Regions from separate parts of the Micromonospora sp. NPDC050695 genome, predicted to be linked through region 1. Evidence: riboswitches for the same ligand, from Rfam matches in the RefSeq annotation. Region 1 holds a riboswitch; the other holds the start of a gene.
The links. A riboswitch is a leader RNA that binds a small molecule or an ion and turns the genes downstream of it on or off. The one in region 1 is predicted to bind S-adenosylmethionine.
Positions count from the first base shown of each region.

Region 2: linked by a shared signal. The riboswitch ahead of AB0H52_RS14390 (ABC transporter substrate-binding protein) and the one ahead of thrC (threonine synthase) in region 1 are both predicted to bind S-adenosylmethionine.

Region 1 is NZ_JBFAHZ010000011.1:2,175-7,230, forward strand. Features, by position in the region: gene AB0H52_RS10980 (DEAD/DEAH box helicase family protein) at 1-1,620, shown strand, start outside; gene AB0H52_RS10985 (hypothetical protein) at 1,768-2,082, opposite strand; partial or broken gene AB0H52_RS10990 (DoxX family protein) at 1,988-2,337, shown strand; gene AB0H52_RS10995 (EamA family transporter) at 2,645-2,944, shown strand; SAM riboswitch class I at 2,971-3,106, shown strand; gene thrC (threonine synthase) at 3,118-4,404, shown strand; gene AB0H52_RS11005 (GNAT family N-acetyltransferase) at 4,718-5,056, shown strand, end outside.
Region 2 is NZ_JBFAHZ010000015.1:6,718-11,773, reverse strand. Features, by position in the region: gene AB0H52_RS14405 (hypothetical protein) at 1-638, shown strand, start outside; gene AB0H52_RS14400 (amino acid ABC transporter ATP-binding protein) at 649-1,380, opposite strand; gene AB0H52_RS14395 (amino acid ABC transporter permease) at 1,377-2,159, opposite strand; gene AB0H52_RS14390 (ABC transporter substrate-binding protein) at 2,199-3,068, opposite strand; SAM riboswitch class IV at 3,334-3,445, opposite strand; gene corA (magnesium/cobalt transporter CorA) at 3,641-4,771, shown strand; gene AB0H52_RS14380 (hypothetical protein) at 4,788-4,979, opposite strand.

The DNA.
Region 1 (5,056 bases):
GACAAGGTCCTCGAATACCTGATGACCCGGGGTCACCGGGTGGCCGGTGGTGACCGGATCGGCAAGACGATCATCTTCGCGAAGAACAACGAGCACGCGAAGTTCATCGCCAACCGCTTCGACGCCAACTATCCGCACTACCGCGGCGACTTCGCCCGGATCATCACCCACCGGGTGGAGCGCGCGCAGGGCCTGATCGACACCTTCTCGCTGCCCGCCAAGCAGCCGCACATCGCCATCTCCGTCGACATGCTCGACACCGGCATCGACGTTCCCGACGTCGTCAACCTGGTGTTCTTCAAGATCGTGCGGTCCAAGACGAAGTTCGCCCAGATGCTCGGCCGAGGCACCCGCCTCCGACTTGACCTGTATGCCCCCGGGATCCACAAGAAAGACTTCTTCGTATTCGACTTTTGCGGCAACTTTGAGTACTTCAGCCAGGACCCGACCACCACCGAGGGCTCGCTCAGCCCGTCACTCACCGAACGGATCTTCAAAGCCAAGGTCGAGCTGGTCAGCCAACTCGACCAGCGTCGACCCGCCGACGCCGTCGACAGCGACGCATCCGATGGTACGCAGAGCGAAGCCGGGCTGCGGTGGGACATCGCCCGGGACCTGCACGGACGGATCCAGGGCATGCGCCTGGACAACGTGGTGGTGCGCTCGCAGCGCCGCCTCGTCGAGTACTACATCGACATCGCCAACTGGCACCGGCTGTCGCCCGAAGCGTCAGTGCAGCTCGTCGGTAGCCTCGCCGGCCTGCCCAGCGAAGTCCGCGACGACGGCGAGGAGGCCAAGCGCTTCGACCTGTTGATCCTGCGCATGCAGCTCGGCCTGCTGGTGCCCGACAGTCGGTTCAACCGGCACCGCACCGAGGTCCAGGAGATCGCCTCGGCGCTGCTGGAGCAGACCACCATCCCGATGATCCAGCAACGGGCCCAACTGCTCGACGAGGTGGCCGGTGACGAGTGGTGGCAGGACGTCACGCTGCCCATGCTTGAGCTGGCTCGGCGCCGGATGCGCGACCTGGTCCGGCTGGTGCCGAAGGCGCGTCGCACCCTCGTCTTCACCAACTTCGCCGACGAGATCGACCAGGAGGTCGAGGTGCCGTTCAGTGGGGTGACCGTCGGCACCGACCTGGAACGCTTCCGCGCGAAGATGCGCGTCTACCTGCGTACCCACGAGGATCACCTGGCCGTGCAGAAGTTGCGCCGCAACCGCCAACTCTCCGGCACCGACCTCGCCGAGCTGGAACGGATGCTCGGCGAGAGCGGCGTCGGCGACAAGCAGGACATCGACCAGGCACGGCGATCCTCCGAAGGGCTCGGCCTGTTCATCCGTTCACTGGTCGGGTTGGACCGCGAGGCGGCCCGGGACGCGTTCAGCGAGTTCCTTGTCGACCGGACCCTCAACGCCGCCCAGCTCGACTTCATCAACCTGATCGTCAATGACCTGACCGTGAACGGTGTGATGGAGCCGGGACGCCTCTACGAGTCCCCGTTCAACGGTGTTGCCCCGCGTGGTCCCGAAGCGCTCTTCTCCAACCCCGACGCCGATCGTTTGGTCTCGATCCTCCGCTCGATCAAGAACAACGCCACGCCGGTCAGCGAGGTGGCGTAGCAGCGCGGGAGCTCTGTCGCGGGTCGACCGACGCCCCATGCCTGGGGCAACTCCACAGGCTGTACGGGCCGCTCGACAGGCGGTATTGCCGGCCTCGGGAGCGCTCCCACGGCGGAGCGCTGACCCGGCGGGGCGCGCGGGTCGGGTTCATGCGTAGGCGCGGCTGAGGGCGTGGGTGTCGAGCGTCCGTCCGTCGCCGTGGACGCAGTCGCTGGCCATGTTTCTACCGGGGATTTTCCCACCAGCAATGAACTTGTGAACTTCGATGTCTTCATGCCTCACCATTGATAGGTATCGATCACTATCCATGGAGGTCTCCATGAACGTCTCTCGGCTCGGCGGGCCGACCCTGTCCCTGTTCCGCATCGTGATCGGCCTGCTGTTCGCGTTGCACGGCCTCTCCTCGGTCTTCGGGTTGTTCGGCGGCAACCCGATGACCGGCAAGGCGGTACCGCTCGGCACCTGGCCGGGCTCTTCACCCGACCCGCCGCCCTCGTCGCATCCGGCTCGATGGCGTACGCCTACTTCGTCGTCCATCAGCCGGACGCCCTGCTGCCACTGCGCAACGGCGGTGAACTGGCGGCGCTCTTCTGCTGGTCGTTCCTGCTGATCGCGGCACTCGGCCCGGGCGCCTGGGCGCTCGACACGCTGCTCGTCCGGCGTCGCGCCGAGGCCCCGTCGGCACCGGTGGCCGAACCTGCGCCGGTGTCCGTCTGACCGCACCCGTGCCGCGCGTCGCCGGAGCCTCGACGAGGCGGCTCCGGCGGCGCGCTCGGGTCGGCCGCCACCGTGCCGGGTGATTCGTTGACCGCATCAACTCCACAGCGTCCGCCCGGCAGGTCCCGCACCCCGACCGCGCGGGGCGCGTCCGTTCATCAACGGCAGCAGTAGCAACCGCCCAGGTCCGGCGAGCCGGGGCCGGTGCCGCGTCAGGCCGGCAGGCCAGGTCTGAGGACCGCGTCCAGCAGGCCGGGGTAGAGCTTGTCCACCTCCGCTGCCTACCCACTACTCGCCGTGCTCGGCGGTGGGCGCCGTGATCGCGGTCCTGGCCTGGAACACCGGTGTGCAGCGGCTCGGCGCCGCCAACGCGGCCCTGTTCATGAACCTGGTCCCGGTGACCACGTTCGCCGTGCAGATCGCCCGCGGCTACCGGCCGGACCCGATCGAGCTGGTCGGCGCCGCGATCACGATCGCCGCCCTGATCGCCGCGAACCTCGCCACCAGGCCACGGGCGGCCCGGAACCGGTCATCGGCCCTGCCGCAACCGGTCGCGGTCACCGACCCGGTCGCGGTGGTCGACCCGGTGGCGGTGAGCGCCCGCTGACCCTAGACTCGACCGCACAACTGCATACCTCATCCAGAGGGGCTGAGGGATACGGCCCGACGACGCCCCGGCAACCACCCCGCGCGCTCACCGCTGAGCGACCCGCGGGGCAGGTGCCAATTCCGTCCCCGCCGCACCGTGCGATGCGGGGAAAGATGAGAGGACTCCTCGACATGACGTCGACGCTCGCCGCCCCCGGCATCGACACCTCCGCCAGCCCCGCCCGCGCCCTGGTCTGTCGCGCCTGTTCGGCCCGCTACCCGCTCGCCGCCCAGCACGCCTGCTACGAGTGTTTCGGCCCCCTCGAGGTCGACTACGACACCGCCGCCCTGGCCACCGTCACCCGCGAACAGATCGAGGCCGGCCCGAAGAACATCTGGCGGTACGCCGCGCTGCTGCCCGCCGGCCAGGACCCGGCCACCCGGGTCACCCTCGACCCGGGGCTCACCCCGCTGGTGGCGGCCCCGCACCTCGCCGCCGAACTGGGCATCACCGCACCGCTCTGGGTCAAGGACGACAGCGCCAACCCGACCCACTCGTTCAAGGACCGGGTCGTCTCGGTGGCGCTCACCGCCGCGAAGGCGCTCGGCTTCACCCGGTTCGCCTGCGCCTCGACCGGCAACCTGGCGAACTCGGTGGCCGCGCACGGCGCCCGCGCCGGGGTGCCCTCGGTGGTCTTCATCCCCAGCGACCTGGAACAGGGCAAGGTCATCACCACCGCCGTCTACGGCGGCGAGCTGGTCGCCATCGACGGCTCGTACGACGATGTCAACCGGCTCTGTGGCGAACTGGTGGAGACCGACGAATTCGAGGACACCGCGTTCGTCAACGTCAACGTCCGGCCGTACTACGCGGAGGGCTCCAAGACCCTCGGCTACGAGGTGGCCGAGCAGCTCGGCTGGCGGATCCCCGCCCAGGTGGTCATCCCGATGGCCAGCGGCGAACTGCTCACCAAGATTGACAAGGCGTTCTCCGAGCTGGTCGAGATCGGCCTGGTCGAGGCCCCGGCCGGCGGCTGGAAGGTCTTCGGCGCCCAGTCCGCCGGCTGCAACCCGATCGCGACCGCGCTGCACGCCGACACCGACACGATCACCCCGGTCAAGCCCACCGGCATCGCCAAGTCGCTCAACATCGGCGACCCGGCCGCCGGCCTCTACGCCCTGGAGGCGGTCCGCCGCACCGGCGGCTGGATGGAGTACGCCGACGACGACGAGATCCGCGCCGGCATCCGCGATCTGGCCCGCACCGCCGGTGTCTTCGCCGAGACCGCCGGTGGGGTCACCGTGGCGGTGCTGCGCAAGCTGGTCGAGTCCGGTCGGCTCGACCCGACGGCCGAGACCGTCGTCTTCAACACCGGCGAGGGCCTGAAGACCATCGATGCGGTGGCGGGTCAGGTCGGCCCGACCCACCACATCAAGCCCTCCCTGCGCGCCGCCCGGGACGCCGGCCTCCTCGGCTGACCCCTCGGCCGGGACGGGACGTGGCGGGGTGGCCTGGCGGGGGATGGCGGATCGCCCGGTCGGGGGATCGGGCCGATCCGCCGGGTAACTGGCTTTTCGCTGTGAGTGTGGAAAACCCACCGCTATGGACTTGACGGCAGGAACCGGACGGCGCAAGATGCTCCGTGCGGGAGGGCATTTCGCCGGAGAATTTTGAAGTTCTTGCGACCCAACGCCGGAGGCGTTGTGCGAGTGTCCCTCCCGACCACGTCCGATCGGGCCAGCGAATTAATTCGCTGGCCCGATCGCTTTTGCGGGGTGCAGGCTCATCGGCATGAGCATCACGATCGTGTCGTTCGATGGAGCCGACCGGGCCGCGGTCGACGAGGCGTACCGGATCGGGGCCGCCGCCAACGACGTCGACCTGCCGGACTTCCCGCCCTTCTGCCGGCGGCGCTTCGACGCGATGTTCCACACGCCGGCACCCGGCGCACGATCGCTCTGGGCGCTGGCCCGGCTGGACGGCGTACCGGCCGGCTACCTCCAACTGGACCTGCCGCACCTGGACAACACCGACAACGCCACCGCCGAGCTTGTGGTGCATCCCGAGCTGCGGCGGCGGGGCGTCGGTCGGGCGTTGCACGAGTACGGGGTGCGCCTGCTGCGCGAGCAC
Region 2 (5,056 bases), on a different contig from region 1:
CCGGTGGTCTCGTCCTCACCGTTGCTCCGGATCGGGCCGCGGACGACCGCCCGCTGACCGAGCTGCACGCCGCGGCGGTGCGGTCGCTGCCCACCGGCGGTCCGCTGGCCTACGCGCAACGGGCGTGCCTGGTGCCGGAGCTGGGCGCGGGCTCGCAGCGGATGCCGTCGTACGCCGGGGCGGTGGACCTGGTCGGCGCGGCGCCGGTGCGGACGCTACGGCTGCCGGCGCCGCGCCGCCCGTTGAGCACCACCGGCCGGGGCGTGCTGCTGCTGTACGAGGCGCGGCACGCGATGGGCCGGCACGTCGCGGCCGCACCGGAGCGCGACAGCGCCTACTGGGAGTCCGAGGCGGCGTTGCACGTCTTCGAGTTCACCCTGCTGGAACGGGTCGCCGGTCGGCACTACCAGGACGCGGTGGCCGCCTACGTGCAGGCGCTGCGCCGGGAGGGTGACCTGCTGGCGCGTCCGCACAAGGTGCTCGACCGGCGGCGACGCAAGGCCCTGTCGACGGCGTTCGGCGGGCTGGACGACGAGGAACTGCACCTGTGGGCGTCGGTCGCCTACCGCAACGCCATCCTCGTGCTGCTCGGCGATCCGACGGCGTTCGCCGCGCACCTGCGCCGCCAGGCCGGCTGAGCCGCCGCGCTCAGAGCACCTGCGCGAGGAACCGACGCAGCCGGGGATGCTCGGCCCGCTCGAAGATCGCCTCGGGCGGGCCGGCCTCCAGGACCACACCCCGGTCCATGAAGGCCACGGTGTCGGCGACCCGCCGGGCGAACCCCATCTCGTGGGTCACCACCACCATGGTCATCCCGGCGGCGGACAGGTCGGCCATCACCGCGAGCACCCCCTTGACCAGCTCGGGGTCGAGCGCCGAGGTGGCCTCGTCGAAGAGCATCACCTCGGGCTTCAGCGCCAATGCACGGGCGATCGCCACGCGCTGCTGCTGGCCGCCGGAGAGCTGGGCCGGCCGGGAGTTCGCCTTGCCGGCCAGCCCCACCAGCTCCAACTGGGCGCGGGCGAGGGCGTCCGCCTCGTCCTCGCCGAGCTTGCGCAGCCGGCGCAGCGCCAGGGTGACGTTGCGCAGCACGGTCATGTGCGGAAACAGGTTGAACTGCTGGAACACCATGCCGATCCGCTGCCGCAGCGCGTCCGGGTCGTCGCCCAGCACGCTGCGCCCGTCCAGCAGCACGTCGCCGCGATCGGGCTCGATCAGGCGGTTGAGGGTACGCAGCAGAGTGGACTTGCCCGACCCGGACGGCCCGATCACGCAGGCCGTCGCACCGCGCCGCACGGTGAGGTCGACGCCGCGCAGCACCCGGTTCGGCCCGAAGGCGAGGTGTACGTCCCGAGCCTCCAGGCTGACGGAGGTGGTCATCGCCGGTCTCCTTCCGGGGCGCCGGCCAGCGCCGGGTCGGTGTCGTCCTCGTCCTCGTCGGCGGGCGCGGTGGCCGGCCGGCCGTGGCGCAGCCGCCCGTCGATCCAGTTGACGACGTGCGTCAGCGGCACGGTCAGGGCCAGGTAGAAGAGCCCGGCCAGCAGCAGCGCGGACTCGTTGCCGGTGGTGGCCGCGTAGTCCTGCCCGATCCGGAACAGCTCCCGCTGGCTGGCCACCAGGCCGAGGAAGTAGACCAGGCTGGAGTCCTTGATCAATGCGATGAGCTGGTTCACCCAGGCCGGCAGCACCCGCCGGACACCCTGCGGGATGATCACCAGCCGCATCGCGTCGGACCAGGAGAAACCGAGGGCGCGGGCACCCTCCAGTTGCGCGGCCTCCACCGACTGGATGCCGGAGCGGAAGATCTCCCCGATGTACGCGGCCGCGATCAACGACAGCGCCAGGATGCCCAGCGGGTACGGGTCCGGCCCCCAGACCTGCATGCCCAGCGGTGCCAGCCCGACGCCGATCAGCAGGATCGTCGCCGCGGCCGGCAGGCCCCGGAACACGTCGGTGTAGACCCGGGCCGGCCAGCGCAGCCACCGGCTGCGGGAGATGCCGGCGACGGCCAGCAGCAGGCCCAGCACCGAGCCGAGCAGGGCGGCGGAGACCGCCAGGATCAGCGTGTTCGGCAACCCGACGGTCAGCATCTCGGGCAGCGCCTCACGCATGGCGTCGACGTCGAAGAACGTCTCCCACAGGGTGCTCAACGGATCCATCGGTCGCCTCTCCTACCGCCCCGCTCGCTCGTCACCGGTTCAGGAGGCGGCCGACGCGGACGCCGACGTCGTGGGCGCCGCAACGGTGCCGCTGCCCGGCTTGAAGTCCGCCGGGATCGGCCGACCCGGGTAGTACTGCGCCTGCAACCGGCTCCAGGTGCCGTCCGCGATCACCTCGTCGAGGCCCTTGTTGAGCGCCTCGCGCAGCTTGTCGCTGCCCTTGGCCACGGCGTACGCGGTCGGTGCCGGGCTGAGCTGCTTGGCCGCAACAGTGATCTTGCCGCTGCTGTCGGCGGCCGACTTCTCGCCGATCTCCGCGGGGGCGATCCACGCGTCGGCGGTGCCCGCCTTGAGCTGGTTGATCGCGCCGTTGTAGTCCGGCACCCGCACCGGGTTGAGCTGCTTGCCGGTGGCGTAGTCGTCCTGGACGGTGCCCTGGACCACCACGACCCGCTTGCCGGCGAGCTGGTCGAAGCCGGTGATCGGCGAACCGGCGGGGACGTCCAGGCCGAAGTAGCCGAAGTCGTAGCCGTTGCCGAAGTCGACGGTCTTCTTGCGTGCCTCGGTGATGGTGATCGAGGAGCTGCCCACGTCGAACTTGTGGTTGTTGACCTGGGACAGCAGCGCGGAGAAGTCGGTGCCGACGAACTCGACCTTGAGACCGAGCTTGTTGGCCACCGCGGTCAGCAGGTCGTTGTCGAAGCCGGTGAACTTACCGTCCTTGAGGTACACGTTCGGCGGGGCGTCGGTCAGCGTGCCGGCCCGCAGCACGCCCGGCTGGGCCAGGCCGTACGGGTTGGCGGCCTCGTCGGTCGAGGCGTCGTCGCCGCAGGCGGTCAGCGCCGTGGCGGCCAGGATGGTGGCCGCGCCCAGGGCGGCGGCACGGGTCAGGGCAGGAAGGAATCGCACAGGTGTCTCCGAAGGGGTACGCAACGGCGGGCACGGACGCGCGCCGTTGACGGTGCGCCCGGTGGGCGTACCGCTGGAAAATGGGTGCGGGAAGAGGGACGCGCTAGTGCGCGGTGCGGCGACGACACGCCGCGCTGCACATTCGCATCATGTCCACGTGCCGACGCCGGGTCAGTGCCGGCGAGCGCCGGTCGACGCGGTCGTCCGCTGGGGTGGAGCTGAGGATGCGCATACGGTCTCCCGGGTCTGTGCTGACCTGGGTGCCAGGCCACGCTTGCACCGACGTCCTGCCGGTGCCTGGTCTTCACCCGGGGCACCCCACCGCGGAGGAGGGTTGCCGGCCAGCGAGCCGGGGCTTCGCGCTGGCGCTCATGACCTGCGCCGAGGCTAGCAGCCGCGACCGGTGCATCGTCCAGTCGTTATGACCACGCTCACCGTCCGCGACGGGCGGACCGCCAGGTCGGGTTTCGCCTCGGGGGCAGGGGGGATGCAGCGCCTCCGGCGCCCCGCACCGACCTGTCCGGTCGGGTCGGCAGGCCGCCGGGCGGGACGTCACCGGGGAGGGGCGGGTCATGGCCGGCAACCGTCGCTTCCGCCCCGGTGGTGGTTTCGGCCGCCAGCTCGACGTCCACGAGACCCGCGTCGGCGTACCGCCACCGGCCGAGCCGGCCGCCCCACCCTCCGGTGGCATGGCGGACAGCGCCGTCTACATCCGAGGGCACCGGTTCGCGTCGCCGTCCGGCCTCGCCGAGACGTACCGCTGCCTGCAGGAGCAGGAGCAGGACGGTGCGATGGCGTGGATCGGCCTGTACCGGCCGGACATCGACCAGATCACCTCACTGGCCCGGGAGTTCCGGCTGCACGACCTGGCGGTCGAGGACGCGATCAACGCCCATCAGCGGCCCAAGCTGGAACGGTACGGCGACACCCTGTTCGTGGTGCTGCGCGCCGCCCGCTACGACGACCTGCGGGAGGAGGTCGAGTTCTCCGAGCTGCACCTGTTCATCGGGTCGGGATTCGTGGTCACCGTCCGGCACGGCGAGGCCCCGGACCTGGCCGCCGTGCGGCGGCGGATGGAAACCGACGCGCCGATGCTCGCCCGCGGCCCGGAGGCCGTCCTGTACGCGATCCTCGACCAGGTGGTCGACGGGTACGCGCCGGTGGTGGCCGGTCTGGAGAACGACATCGACGAGATCGAGACCCAGGTGTTCGGCGGTGACCCGAACGCCAGCCGGCGCATCTACGGGCTCAGCCGGGAGGTCATCCAGTTCCAGCGTGCCGCCCGCCCGCTGCTCACCGTGCTCGGCGCACTGGCCGACGGCGCCGGCAGTTCCGACGAGGAACTGCGCCGCTACCTGCGGGACGTGACCGATCACCTCACCCAGGTGGTGGAACGGGTGGACGGTTTCCGGCACCTGTTGCAGAACATCCTCACCGTCAACGCCACCCTCGTCTCACAGCAGCAGAACGAGGAGATGCGCAGCCTCACCGCGGCCAGCTACGCGCAGAACGAGGAGCTGAAGAAGGTCTCCTCCTGGGCCGCGATCCTGTTCGCTCCCACCCTCATCGGCACCGTGTACGGGATGAACTTCGTCCACATGCCGGAGCTGAACTGGCGCTTCGGGTACCTGTTCGCGCTGCTGCTCATGGTGCTGGTCTGCGGCACCCTCTACCTGGTCTTCAAGCGGCGCGGCTGGCTCTGACCCCGGGAGGCGGTGCTCACTCGATGCCGCGCAGGATGTGCCGCTCGTCATCACTGTCGTCGTCGCCCGCCCCGATCCGGCCGAGCAGCACGGCAGCGGCCCAGATCGTCAGTGGCGTGGCCGCCCCGGTCATGCCGCCCCCGGTCCGGTCGTCCCGGGTCTGGCTCCGCTCCGTGCGCGGTGGCCTGCGCTGAGCCTGCATGGGCACTGCCTCTCGTCGTCGAAGCCGCCGCGGGCGGCGCGGTGTGTGCGCCCGCGCCACCGGCCGGGTCACCCCACGCGCGA